DNA from 3 places in the Mesorhizobium maamorense genome. Region 1 is predicted to be linked to each of the others. Evidence: riboswitches for the same ligand, from Rfam matches in the RefSeq annotation. Region 1 holds a riboswitch; each other region holds the start of a gene.
The links. A riboswitch is a leader RNA that binds a small molecule or an ion and turns the genes downstream of it on or off. The one in region 1 is predicted to bind cobalamin.

Region 1 (4,572 bases):
CGAAAACCATGGCCAGGCTCTTGATATTGTCGGCGCCGCGCGTCTCCGGCTCGGTGCCGGTTTCCACGGCGCGGACGAAATCTTCCATGACGCCGAGATGCCCGCCGATGCGGTCGGCAGGGTCGAGCGGCGGCACCGCTACCGGCACGACCTTGTCGAGGAGGCCTTCGCGTTCCGGCAGCACGGCTTCGGCCTTCAACTCGTCATGACCATCCCAGGTCAGGCTGCCGCGTTCGCCGACGATGCGCCAACTGCCTTCCCAACTGGTGCGGAAACCGTCGGCGCACCAACTGCCGCGATAGGTGAACATCTTGCCCTGGCCGAGCTCGAAGGTGGCGCTTGCCGACGATCCCTGCCGGTACCAGGAATTGGCCGGCTCCCATTCCCGGCAATACACTTCGGTCGGCTCGCCATCGACCATGTAGCGGGCGGCGTCGAATGTATGGATCGCCATGTCGAGCAGCAGCACATGGCGCATGCCTTCGCGGAAACCGCCGAAATGCGGCGCAATGAAAAAATCGGCATGGATGCTGGTCGCAGCGCCGATGGCCCCGGAGCCGAGGAAGCGCCGGATGCGCCGGACGTTGGCGACGTAGCGGCGGTTCTGCACCACGGCATGGATGCGCCGGGCGCGCCGCGCATCGTCGATGATGGCGCGCGCATTGTCCGGGCTGTCGGCCAGCGGCTTTTCCGTCAACAGATGACAGCCATGGGCAAAGGCCGAATTCGCCACGGCGCGACGGGCGGCAGGCACGACCACGTCGAACACCGCATCGGGTCTGGTCTGGGAGAGAACGACGTCGAGATCGGTCCCGATCGCGACCCCGGCGAGGTCGTATTCGCGTGCCCGCTGGCGCGCCCTGTCGGCGTCGAGGTCGACGAGACCGACGATCTTGACGGCAGGGGATTGGCTGATGGCCTCGAGCCAGGTTTTGCTCATGGCTCCGCACCCGACCAGGACGACGTGCATCATCCAGCGCTCCTCCGGCCAACCCCTCCTGGCTGGCACCCACGGCAGTCCGTAAATGACTTCCGTAAACGTTTACGATGACACACCCGATGGCATATATTGTCAATCGGATTTGTACCGTCGGCTCTGAAACGCCTTGGCCGCACGACCGGCTGGTGCTAGCCAGAAGCAGGAGGGGGAGGTCTTGGCGTCCAGCATTCACGATCTTGCGCGGCACCTGAACATTTCGATCGGTACAGTCTCGCGCGCGCTTAACGGGCGCGCCGACGTGAACGCCGAGACACGCCAGCGCGTGCTCGAGGCGGCCCGGAAGCTCAATTATTCACCGAACCACTCGGGCAGGAACCTACGCCGCGGCACCACCCATGCCGTGGCTTTCATGCTGCAGCCGCATCCGGGCGACCAGCAGTATGGCGAGCCGTTCTTCATTCCGTTCCTCACCGGACTGCAAGCGACATTGGCCGAGTGCGGGCTGGACCTGATCATCGTCATGGGCGCGCCGGCGGATTATCAACAGGAGCGGCTGCGCCGCGTCGTCGAGACGCGTCGTGCCGATGCCGTCGTACTGGCCTGGACGCGGCGCGAGGACGATCGCATCGACTATCTGAGCAAGGCCGGCTTTCCCTTCGCGACGCTCGGCCGAAGCCGGTCCGGCGACGACAGCTATCCCTCTCTGGATCTGGATTTCGAGAAGGCGGGCGCCGATGCGGTCGACCGGCTGGTTGCGCGTGGCCACCGCCGCATCGCCGCCATCCGGCCGTCGCTTGACCTGAATTTCGGTTATCTGTTTCTGGAGGGTTATTGCAAGGCGCTGCGGCGGCACGGCATCGAAGTCGATCCCGGCCTGATTGTGGATGGTTTTATCAACGAAGCCGGTGGCTACGCGGTGACACCGCAAGTCATGCGGTCGAAGGATCCGCCGACCGCGATTATCTTCAACAACGACTCGATGGCGCTCGGCGGCTGCAAAGCGCTCGCCGAAATGGGGATCAAACCCGGGCAGGATGTCGCGGTGATCGTCATCGTAGACACGCCACTCTGCCGTTATTTCTCGCCGGCGCTGACCGGCTTTCGTCCGAGCCTTGACCCGATGGGGCGGCGGCTCGGCGAAATCCTGCTCGCCTCGCTCCCGGCTTTCGCCGGCGCGAAAGGGCCAGAGATCATTCGCGAGGTCTGGCCGCTGGAACTGGTGGCGCGCGATAGTGATTGACCACACGTTTGTATCGTTATAACAGAACATGCATCGACCTTGCCTTGACGCTGCCTGCATCCTAGGCTGCGACTCGTGATGGTCCCCGCGCCGCAAGGCGAGGGGTGAAAAGGGAACATGGTGAGGCCCGATTTTCGGGTCGAAGCCATGGCTGCCCCCGCAACTGTAAGCGGCGAGCAAAATCCGAGAAGCCACTGGCCGGCAAGGCTGGGAAGGCAGGATGGCGCAACGACCCGCGAGCCAGGAGACCTGCCATCTGCATGAGTTGACCGGACGGGGTGTGCCGGGAGGAGACGCAGGTTTCGGTCTTGTCGACCGGTTCAAGCCAGCTTCCTTCCGTCGCCATTTTGAAAGTGACGGAAGTTGGACGGCTCCATCGATCGCATACATCGCATTGCCATGCATCGCATCGTCGTGTGCACGCTTTGCCGCGATATCGCCACCGAGGTGAATTCAGGCCAGCGTCCGGCAGGACTGGCAAGCAAGACGCTGGCCCGTATTCCGGCAGGCCCTGCAAGGAATTGCCCATGACCGCGCCGCTTCTCGATGCCCGCGACCTGGCCGCAGCGGCGGATGGCCTGCATCTGGTGTATCCGGTCAGCCTTTCGGTGGCGGCGGGCGACCGTCTCGCCATCATCGGTCCCAACGGCGCCGGCAAGACGACATTGCTGCGCATGCTATCGGGCATGCTGAGGCCGAGTTCGGGCGAAGTGAAGCTAACCGGGCGCTTGCTGGACAGGATTTCGACCGCCGAGCGGGCGCTGCACATCGCCGTCGTCGGCCAGACCGATCAACCGGATCCACGGCTGGCGGTGATCGACTATGTCGAGCTCGGCCGGGTTCCGCATACCGGCCGCAGGCACAGGAGCGAGGAACGCGACATTGTCGTCGAGGCTCTGCGCCGGACCGGGCTGTTGCCGCTGCTTGGCCGCACCATCGGCTCGCTGTCGGGCGGCGAGCGCCAGCGCGCCCAGCTTGCCCGCGCCATCGCGCAGGAGCCGAAGATCCTGTTCCTCGACGAGCCGACCAACCATCTCGACCCGCGGGCGCGCAGCGAGTTGCTCGAACTGGTTGCAGGCCTCGGCATGACCGTGATCGCGGTGCTGCACGATCTGGCACTGGTGACGCCTTTCGTCACCAGGGTCGCGGTGATGAGCCATGGCCGGTTGCATGTGCTGGCGCCGCCACGGGAAGCACTCACCCAGCAGCTGATCCGCGAGATCTTCGGTATCGACGTCTTTAGGTTGCGCCACCCGACGGAGGACCGCGAGCTGACGGTGTTCGAGGTTCCGAACCGTGCCGCGCCATCTTCGTGATCGAAGCCATTTCCGGCAGATCCCGTTCAACAAGGAGCAACATCCGTGAAACGCCTTGCCGTGTCTCTTGCCTTCTCCCTGCTGGCCTCTACGGCCTTCGCCTTTCCGGTGACGGTCGACAGCTGCGGCAAGTCGCTGACCTTCGACGCGCCTCCAAAGCGCGCTGTCATTCACGATCTCAACATGGCCGAGATGGCCTTCGCCCTGAAGCTGCAGCCGTCGATCGTCGGCCTGACCGGCATCACCGGATGGTACAAGGTCGGCCCCGAATTCAAGGCCGAGCAAGGCTCGATCCCGGAACTGGCGCCCAAATATCCGACGCTGGAAAACCTGGTCGCTGTCGAGCCCGACTTCTTCTTCGCCGGTTGGTACTACGGCATGAAGCCGGGCGGCGAGGTGACGCCCGATACGCTGGCGCAACACGGCATCAAGACCCTGGTGCTGACGGAAAGCTGCGTCCATCTCGACAAGAACCGCCCCGCCGCTTCGATGGACCTGCTCTATGGCGATGTCGAGAAGCTGGGCAAGATCTTCGGCAAGGAGGCCGAAGCGGATAAGCTCGTCTCCGGCTGGAAGGCGCAGCTCGCCGAAATCACGGCCAAGGTCGGCGCCCGCAGGGGAACGCGCGTGTTCCTCTATGATTCCGGCGAGGACAAGCCGTTCACATCAGGCAAGTTCGCCATTCCCAACGCCATGATTTCCGCGGCCGGCGGCGACAACATCATGGCCGACATGGACACCAGCTGGGGCAACACGGATTGGGAGACGGTGGCCTCGCGCAATCCGCAATTCCTCATCCTGCTCGACTATCAGGATGGCGGCGGCTACCGGAAGCTGCTCGATTTCCTGAAAGCGCATCCGGCAATGAAGGAGACGGACGCGGTCAGGAACGAACGCTTCGTGGCGCTTCGCTATGCCGAACTGACACCCGGGCCGGCCAATATCGACGCGATCGGCAAGATTGCCAGGGCGATGCATCCGGAAGCGTTTTAACCGGGAACATGACTTTGCGGCACAAGGCATTCCTATTGGCCATGACGGCGGCGGCGTTGGCAATCGCCGCGTTCGCGCTGCTG
Region 2 (4,572 bases), 1.1 Mb from region 1:
CGATGGTCGTCCAGCCCTCGCCGCGCCGCGACCGGTGCAACGCGATGCGCTGCTGCATCTCGTCGTCATAGGCTTGCGCCGTGGCGATGTAGGTCCATGGCGAAGGCAAGGCCGTCATCAGCGTTTCGGCGTGCGCGCTCTTGCCGGAGCGCGCACCGCCGATGATGAAGGTCAGTCTTCCGCGATCAGGCAAAGCTGTCGCGCAGGCTCGTCGCGCTGCCGGTGAAGCGTCCACGCACCACGCCGGCGGCAGCGCCGAGCACGAGCCAGAACACCAGGTTGGTTACGGTCACCGCCACCACGAACTGATGATGCAGGCCTTCCGGAATCGGCGTCTCGAAACTGTCCGGCTGCGGCGCGCCGACAATATGCGGCGCGACGATCAACACCACGCCCAGAATCGCCAGCGGCAGTGATTTGCGGAAGGCGATCAGGGCAAGGCCGATCGCCGTCGCCGCCACCGTCGCCGTCCACCAGATCTGGCGTGGCAGAAGCTCGGCGGCAGGCATGGCCGGCAGTTCCGGCGGCAGGCCGAGGCCCGGCGCCAGCGTGAACACGGCAAAGCCGGCCAGTCCCCAGAACACGCCCTGGCGCCAGTTGCCGATGCCGCCGGCGAATTCCGAAACCGCGACCAGGACCAGCGCGAAGCCGATGCCGGTGACGATGTTGGCAAGCACGCTGAAGGCGAAGCGCTCGAAGCCGTCGGCCGGCGCCCAGCCTTCCTCTCCAGCCGGAACAGCTTCAGCGGCTGCCGGCGCGGCGGAGCTCATGGCATTGCCCGCCGGGGCGGCAGAGTTCATGGCGTTGTTGTCGGTCGGGGCCGGTGCGGTATGGTCGTGGTGGTGGCCGCCGCCGGCCTGTTCGTAGACTTCCGCCTTCAGGATCAACGGCACGGTGGCATAGGCCTGCATGCAGGCGAGAACGACACCGGCCACGAGCCCTGCGATCGCCGCGATGAACACGACGTTGCGAAACAGGTTCATGATGTCAAATCCCTATCAGTGGCAGGGAAACGCCATCGAGTGGCGATAGTCGTGCGCGGCATTGTGGACCGCGTCGATATGCGAGAAACCGACAAAGCCTACGACGAAAACGCCGAGCAGCGCCGCGAGCGCGAGCTGCAGGAGGCGCGACTGCGAGGAGATGGAGGCGCCGAGGGAGACGGAAGCGGTATTCATGTCTTGTCCTTTCACCCTCCACCCGAGGGCATCGAAGTCAGTTTCCTGTCGCCGGCAGGTCTCCTGGCTCGCGGATCAGCGCCCTTCCCCACCTTCCCGAAGAAAATCTTCAGTGGCATATGGAGAGGACTACCGCACACAGTTGCGGGGGCAGCCACGGCATTGGGCAACAAATCTGCCCGCACCGCATTCCCTCTTGGCTCCAATCGGAACCGACGACGAAGGTGACTATAGGGAAAATCGCCGCATCCGGCAAACCAAATTCCGACGGCGACAAGCGCTTTAGCGCCGTCCGGCCGCTTGCTCCGCTGCAATTGACAATTTCCGTAGCCGGGTGTCGGCTGCCATCTCACAGGAGGCCAGCCATGCAGCCCGTCCAGAGCCAGCACGCCCCCTATAACGGCCTCACCCGGGCCGAGCCGACATTGCCGTCGTCGGCCTATTGGGATGCGGCGGCCTACCAGCGCGACCTTGACGCCATCTGGTACAGGAACTGCCTGCTCGTCTGCCGTGAAGCTGATCTCGCCCAACCGCTGGCTTTTCGCACCTTCCGCGTCGGCACCCAGGAGATCGTCGTGCTGCGCGACGACACCGGCGAACTGCGCGCCTTCCACAACACCTGCCGGCATCGCGGCTCGCAGCTTTGCCAGGAACGCGAGGGGCGGCTGAAGGCGCGGCTGATCACCTGCCCCTACCACGCATGGTCCTATTCGCTGCGCGGCGATCTCGTGCGCGTGCCATCGAAAACGCTGCCCGAAGGTTTCGACAAGGCGGACCATCCGCTCTATCGCGTCGCGCTGTCGGTCTGGCGCGGCTTCGTCTTCGTCAATCTCGCGGAAGATGCCGCCGGCTCGGCGCACTCATCCTTCGACCCGGCCTCCGGCGATCTCGGCAACTGGCCGCTGGAATCGCTGGTATCGGGCCATGTGCTGCGCAAGGTGATGAACTGCAACTGGAAGATCTTCTGGGAAAACTTCAACGAATGCCTGCATTGCCCCGGCGTCCACAAGGACCTGTCGCGGCTGGTGCCGATCTATGGTCGCGGCCTGATGGGCCGGCATGACGACCCCGAATGGACCCGCCATGCCGACGATGACGCGCCGGAATTTTCCGGCGGGCTGCGGGCGGGTGCCGAAACATGGTCACGTGACGGCCAGGCGCATGGGCCGGTCTTTTCGGGCCTGACGCCGGCCGAGCACGCCGCCGGCCAGACCTACGCCACCAGCCTGCCCTCGATGTTCATCGTCGGCCACGTCGACTATGTCAGGTCCGTACGGCTGGTGCCGCTTGGCCCCGAGCAGACCGAATTGACCGCCGAATGGCTGTTCGCGCCCGACGCGCTCGCCGCCACCGACATCGACAACATCGTCGGATTCGGCACCCAGGTGCTGGAGGAGGATGCCGCGATCTGCGAGGTCAACCAGAAAGGGCTGCGCTCCATGCGCCATAAGGCCGGCGTGCTGATGCCGGAGGAGTACGACCTCCACCGCTTCCACGATTGGGTACGCGAACGACATGCTGCGCTTGTGCCGTAAGCTTCACAGCGACTTCGGCAGATACCGCCAGGTGACATAACCGCAGACCGCCGCAAGCAGGCCGAGCGTGACGAAAACCGAGCCCAGTCCGAAAAAGGCCAGCACCACCGAGTAGACCAGCGGCGGCGTCAGTTCGGAAAAGTCGAGATAAGTGCGGTAGACCGCAGCCATCTGCGCCCGCTCATAAGAGCGGACCGAGCGCATGAAGGCGGTCGAGCCCAGCGCGTCGAGCGCGATGGTGAAGAAGGCGCCGCACAGCAGGAAGGCGCCGGTGACGAGCGGCGCGCTTTCGCCGACGGCACCCGCCGCCAGCAGCACCACCGACATGGCGAAATAGGCAAAAGTCATGGTCCTGCGGCCGCCGAAGCGCTTGCCGGCCTTGCCCCAGAAAATCGCCATGAACAAAAGCGCGTTGCCTGCCGAAACCAGAATGCCGCCGGCAAGTTCGCCCTCACCGGTGATGACCATGAACAGCGGGCCATAGACGAAAAATGTCGTCCAGAAGCAGGAGCGGCCGAAGGCGATCAGCCAGGCCAGCCTCAGCCTCGGCTGCGCGACGAAGCGGCCGATATTGGCTAGCGGGTTGACCGGGCGCGTCTTGCCCGGCCGGATCGAGGGATTGTCGCCGAGCCGGTAGGTCCAGAACAACGCCAGCAGGGCCAAGGCGAATACGGCGACCGCGCCATGCGCGGCATAGATGCCGAAGCGTGTGTAGAGAAAGATGCCGAGCGTCGGCCCACCCGTCCAGGCAAACATCGACCACGCCATGCGCAGCGATTCGGCCTGCATGAAATCGGTCTTGCGGATGTGGTCCATGATGTAGAGGTTGAGCGTGATCGACAGCGCGCTGGCGCCCATGACACGGCACAGCATGCCGGCCAATTGCCCGGCGAGCGTATGCGTGATGAAGAACAACGAGCCGATCGCCAGCAGGCAGGCGCCCGCCGTGTAGACCCAGCGCCGTGCGAAGCGCTGGATCAGCATCGGCATGAACAGGGTCACCGACAGGCCGAGCATCGCCACTATGGTGTAGAGGATCGAGACGATCTGCTCGTTGTGGAGGATCTCGTAGGCCTGGATCGGGATGACGCTCGACACCGTGGCGCGAGCGAAGGATTCGACCGCGTAGAGCGAGGCGAAGGTGCGGGCATCCGCGGCCTTGAGGGCCGGTAGCCAGATCGGATGGCGCACATGCGTGGACATTGCTTCCCCAAAGCAGAATCAGCAGCCAAATCTGCGGCCATCAGTTCGCGACCGGTAACAGGAAACCGACGTGCCCCGGATAAAAACGAAGCCGGTCAAAGGCTTTCCGGTGCTGGCCTAAAGGGGTGCCTGATGCAGCGCCGGCTGACTGTCTGTATCGAAGCTCACGGCCTTCTTTTGTCCGGCGTAACCGTGATAGTCCTCGTGCGGGGCTGAATCAGATCGCGAGACCATGAGCATCCAGACGCCGACCATGCCCGCCGCGGAGTTGCCGAAGACCAAGCGCATCGTCGCCATCGACATGCTGCGCGGCATCGCGCTGATCGCCATGGCGAGCTACCATTTCACCTGGGACCTGGAATTCTTCGGCTACACCGATCCCGGCCTGACCGCCTTCGGCTGGTGGAAGTTCTATGCTCGCTGCATCGCCTCGACCTTCCTGTTCCTGGTCGGCGTCAGCCTGTATCTCGCCCATGGCAAAGAGATCCGCTGGAACGGCTTCTGGAGACGCTTCGCCATGGTCGCCGGAGCGGCGATCGCCATTTCGGTCGCCACCCGTATCGCCACGCCGGACGGGTGGATCTTCTTCGGCATCCTGCACCAGATCGCGCTGGCGAGCCTGCTCGGGCTGGCATTCCTGCGCCTGCCGGCGCTGC
Region 3 (4,572 bases), 2.2 Mb from region 1:
ACCACCATGATCTATGTCACCCACGACCAGGTCGAGGCGATGACGCTGGCCGACCGCATCGTGGTGCTGAAGGAGGGCCATATCGAGCAGGTCGGCACGCCGATGGAACTCTACAAGAAACCCGGCAATCTGTTCGTTGCCCAGTTCATCGGCTCGCCGGCCATGAACATCCTGCCGGCGACCATCGACAAATCGGGCAATCCGACCGTCATCAGTCATGTCGGCGGCCGCAAGGCTACGGTGCCGATCGCGACGCCGGCCTCGGCCAAGGGCGCGTCGGTGAGCTTCGGCGTGCGGCCGGAGGACCTGACGATCGCCGGCGGCACGGACTATCTGTTCGAAGGAACGGTGGATTATGTCGAGCAGCTCGGCGAGGTGCAACTCGTCTATGTCGACATCGGCCGCGCCGACCTGCCGCTGGTGACCAAGCTGCCGGGCAATGTCGAGGTCAAGCGCGGGGCGACACTGCGGCTGAGCGCCGACGCCGGAGACCTTCATATCTTCGACGCGGATGGACGATCCTTCGCGCTGCACGAGACGGAAGCGAAAGCGGCCTGAGAGCAGGCCATGAATTAATTGCCGGTCACGCAAAAACAGGAGCGGCGGGCAAAGCCCGCCACTCCTGTTTGGTGTCAGCTTCGGCTGTTAGTGGCCGAAGAGATTCCGGTCACTGCCCTGAGGGGCGGACTTGTGTACATCGCCCGACGAATTGAGCAGCTTGTAGACGGGCGAGCCGCTGTCGCGGATCGAAGCCGTGTGCGCATTGTCGACCGAGGTGACGGCAGGCTGATTGGCGCCATTGGAGCCATAGTTGTCGCTGCTGGCGAAAGCGCTGCCCGAAACGGCCAGGACGGCGGCGGCAGCAAGGATGATCTTTTTCATTTCAAGTCTCCTGAATTCTCAAATTCCACCGCAGAGGCGGGCTTGCCCGCCATCTGCTGCAGGATCGGCTGTTAGTTGTTGCCGAAGAGGTTATGGTCGGCACCCTGAACAGGTGCCTGGGCAGCCGGAGCCGACGTCTTGGTCGAAGCGGTGTATGAGCTGTCGGTCGAAGTGGCCGCGGGCTGGTTGGCGCCATTGGAGCCATAGTTGTCGCTGCCAGCAAAAGCGCTGCCCGAAACCGCCAGAACGGCGGCGGCAGCAAGGATGATCTTCTTCATTTCAAGTCTCCTGAATTTTCGAATTTCGCCAGGACGGCGGAAGGCCCGCCGTCAACTGGAGATCGGCTGTTAGTTGTTGCCGAAGAGGTTGCGATCGGCACCCTGAACAGGCGCTTGGGCAGACGGCGCCGACTTCTGGACCGAAGCCGTGTGCGCGTTGTCGACCGAGGTGACAGCAGGTTGGTTGGCGCCATTGGAGCCATAGTTGTCGCTGCCGGCGAAAGCGCTGCCCGACACGGCCAGGACGGCGGCGGCAGCAAGAACGATCTTCTTCATTTCAAGTCTCCTGAATTCTCAAATTTCGCCAGGACGGCGGAAGGCCCGCCGTCAACTGGAGAGCGGCTGTTAGTTGTTGCCGAAGAGGTTGCGATCGGCACCCTGGACAGGCGTCTGGGCAGCCGGTTCCGACTTCTTGGTCGAAGCGGTGTACGAGCTGTCGACGGCGGTGGCCGCAGGGGCATTCGAACCATAATGGTCGCTACTAGCGAAGGCGCTGCCGGAAACAGCCAGAAGGGCGGCGGCAGTGAGAATGATCTTTTTCATTTTTTGATACTCCAGTATTTTTCCGTCCGTCTAGCGGCGTGTCTTGGGAGGAAATCGCGTCGTTCGGACAGCCCCGATGTGGGAAGGCCATACCGCCATTTCCAATCACGAAGTTTTTCCGTGTGGACCAAGTTTCCACCACTTGAAATTGTGCCAGAGCCTTCAACATTCGTTTTTTTCTGTTTAGTATCAGATGGTTATGCAAACACGTCGCGCGATCACCAACTGTGTCGAAGGCCCAGTGTTCACACCGTCCTGCACGCATCGTCAACAGAAACGAACCGTTCGGTTCGATTTTAGGGGACGCTAATAGTCACCTCCGCCACGAGACGGAATCCGAGGCGGCGACCTGAGGCTTTCTGCCCCTGCAACGGCGGCCGCATTGTTTCCAATGCGTGTCGCGCGGCATGGATGCGATGTCGTTTTCATGCCGACGACAAGCCGGCGATCATGGTTAGATCCTGCCATCTCAGGTGCCGCCGCGTGACGACGAGGCGGAGAATTGGGAAGCCGGTCAGAATCCGGCGCTGCCCCCGCAACGGTGGTGGAGTTCAGGTCGCAACGGGAGACCACTGGGCAAAGGCCTGGGAAGGTGTCGCGACAGTCCGCAAGGACAGCTCCAGAGCCCGGAAACCAGCCCGAGATGTTGGACTCGACTGATCGCGGCGGGCGGTCAAGAGGCGGATGGTGCATGTCCGGCGCAAGCCGGCGCGGCTTGATCCTTCCTCTCTCCCCTCCGTTCAGTCCTTCGATGCGAGGACAGGACTTCAATGCGAGGACAGGACATGGATGCGCGCAACGACATGCTGAAACGGCTGCAAGGCCGCAGGGACGGCTTCTCGCTCGAGCAGCCCTTCTATACCGATCCCGACTACTTCAAGCTCGACATGGAGCTGATCTGGTACCGCGACTGGCTGTTCATCGGCCATGATTGCGAACTGCCCCGGCCCGGCAGCTTCATCACCGTGCAGATCGGCGACTATCCTGTGGTGCTGGTGCGTGACCAGAAGGGCAACATCAACGCCTTCCACAATTCTTGCCGCCATCGCGGCAGCCGCGTCTGCAACACAGACAAGGGCACGGCGGCGAAGCTCGTCTGCCCCTACCATCAGTGGACCTATGAACTGGACGGCAGGCTGCTGTTCGCCAGGCAGATGGCCGAGGGTTTCGACAAGAGCCAGTTCGGCCTGAAGCCGGTCGCCTGCGAAAGCGTCGGCGGCTACATCTTCATTTGCCTCGCCGACGAGCCGGCGGATTTCGCGCCGATGCGGACGATGATCGAACCCTATTTGCTGCCGCATCGGCTGCGCGAAGCAAAGGTCGCCTTCGAGAGCACCATCGTCGAGAAGGGCAATTGGAAGCTGGTCTGGGAAAACAACCGCGAATGCTATCATTGCGCCGGCAACCATCCGGAGCTCTGCAAGACCTTCCCGGAGGCGCCGACCGTGACTGGCGTGCAAGACGCCGACAGCGACCCGGAGATGCTGGCGCACTGGGCCAAGTGCGAGGCGGCCGGCCTGCCGAGCAGGTTCCGCATCGACCCGGCCGGACAGTACCGTGCCACCCGCGCGCCGCTGCTGCGCGATGCCGTCAGTTATACGATGACGGGAAAACGCGCGGTCAAGAAGAACTTGTCCGACGGCGTTGCCACCGACCGCATCGGCTCCTTGCTGCTCTATCACTATCCGACGACCTGGAACCACATCCTTGGCGACCACGCCGTCACGTTCCGCGTGCTGCCGATCAGCGCCACCGAGACCGCGGTGACGACCAAATGGCTGGTTCACAAGGACGCGGTCGAGGGCGTCGACTACGACCTTGCCGAACTCACCCATGTCTGGACCGAGACCAACGGCCAGGATCGTCGCATCGTCGAGGAAAACGCCTTCGGCATCCTGTCGCCGGCCTATGAACCCGGCCCCTATTCCGAACTGCACGAAGGCGGCGTCATCCAGTTCGTCGACTGGTACGCGCGTTTCATCGGTCCGCGCCTCGCCGAAGACGGCCGGCCGGCCCTGCGCAGCGTTGCTTGAGAGGTGAGGGATGAATGCGATGACGGATCTCGGCCTCTACCGCCATCTCGATCAGATGGCGCCCTGGAACGACAGGCTCCAGGTGCTGGAAGTGATCGGCGTGAGCGATGAGGCGCCTGATGTAAAGACCTTCACCTTCCGCTCCGATAACCAGACCTGGTTCCGCTACAAGCCGGGCCAGTTCGTGACGCTGGAACTGCCGACAGCGGATGGGCCCCTGATGCGCACCTACACGCTGTCGTCTTCGCCCTCGCGGCCGTTCTCGATCGCGGTGACGGTGAAGGCGCAGGCCGGCAGCACCGGCACGCGCTGGATGTTCGACCATTTGAGGCCTGGTTCGCACGTCAAGGCGTATGGGCCGGCCGGAGACTTTTCGCTGCACAGCCACCCGGCAGCCAAATATCTGTTCATCTCGGCCGGCTCCGGCGTGACGCCGATGATGTCGATGCTGCGCTGGCTGAACGACTGCGCGCCATGGACCGATGTCGGCTTCGTCAACTGCGCGCGCCGGCCCGAAGAGATCATCTTCCGCAAGGAGCTGGAATTGCTCGGCAGCCGCATGCCCGGCCTGTCGCTCGGCTTCATGATCGAGGAGCGGTCGAGCCGGGAGGGCTGGTTCGGCCATATGGGCCGCATCGACGCCATCCGGCTGCCGCTTTTGGCGCCCGATTTCCGAGAGCGCGAAATCTTCTGCTGCGGCCCCGATCCCTTCATGCGTGCCGTGCGCGGCATGCTCGAAGCCGCCGGCTTCGACATGGCGAAATACCATCAGGAAAGCTTTGCAGCGCCTCTGGCGGAGGAAATCCCGGCGCCGTTCGCCTCGCCGACCGGAGACG

Region 2: another riboswitch for cobalamin. It lies ahead of ACIU1A_RS13745 (CbtB domain-containing protein); the one in region 1 lies ahead of ACIU1A_RS07975 (ABC transporter ATP-binding protein).
Region 3: another riboswitch for cobalamin. It lies ahead of ACIU1A_RS30060 (aromatic ring-hydroxylating dioxygenase subunit alpha); the one in region 1 lies ahead of ACIU1A_RS07975 (ABC transporter ATP-binding protein).

What each region holds. Positions count from the first base shown of each region.
Region 1 is NZ_CP173356.1:1,563,468-1,568,039, forward strand. Features, by position in the region: gene ACIU1A_RS07965 (Gfo/Idh/MocA family protein) at 1-973, opposite strand, end outside; gene ACIU1A_RS07970 (LacI family DNA-binding transcriptional regulator) at 1,155-2,180, shown strand; cobalamin riboswitch at 2,243-2,452, shown strand; gene ACIU1A_RS07975 (ABC transporter ATP-binding protein) at 2,708-3,496, shown strand; gene ACIU1A_RS07980 (ABC transporter substrate-binding protein) at 3,542-4,489, shown strand; gene ACIU1A_RS07985 (iron ABC transporter permease) at 4,498-4,572, shown strand, end outside.
Region 2 is NZ_CP173356.1:2,693,108-2,697,679, forward strand. Features, by position in the region: gene cobU (bifunctional adenosylcobinamide kinase/adenosylcobinamide-phosphate guanylyltransferase) at 1-193, opposite strand, end outside; gene ACIU1A_RS13740 (CbtA family protein) at 186-983, opposite strand; gene ACIU1A_RS13745 (CbtB domain-containing protein) at 999-1,178, opposite strand; cobalamin riboswitch at 1,214-1,410, opposite strand; gene ACIU1A_RS13750 (aromatic ring-hydroxylating dioxygenase subunit alpha) at 1,544-2,713, shown strand; gene ACIU1A_RS13755 (MFS transporter) at 2,717-3,916, opposite strand; gene ACIU1A_RS13760 (DUF1624 domain-containing protein) at 4,149-4,572, shown strand, end outside.
Region 3 is NZ_CP173356.1:6,007,874-6,012,445, reverse strand. Features, by position in the region: gene ACIU1A_RS30085 (ABC transporter ATP-binding protein) at 1-558, shown strand, start outside; gene ACIU1A_RS30080 (DUF680 domain-containing protein) at 646-882, opposite strand; gene ACIU1A_RS30075 (DUF680 domain-containing protein) at 954-1,160, opposite strand; gene ACIU1A_RS30070 (DUF680 domain-containing protein) at 1,230-1,436, opposite strand; gene ACIU1A_RS30065 (DUF680 domain-containing protein) at 1,506-1,703, opposite strand; cobalamin riboswitch at 2,158-2,360, shown strand; gene ACIU1A_RS30060 (aromatic ring-hydroxylating dioxygenase subunit alpha) at 2,489-3,736, shown strand; gene ACIU1A_RS30055 (2Fe-2S iron-sulfur cluster-binding protein) at 3,756-4,572, shown strand, end outside.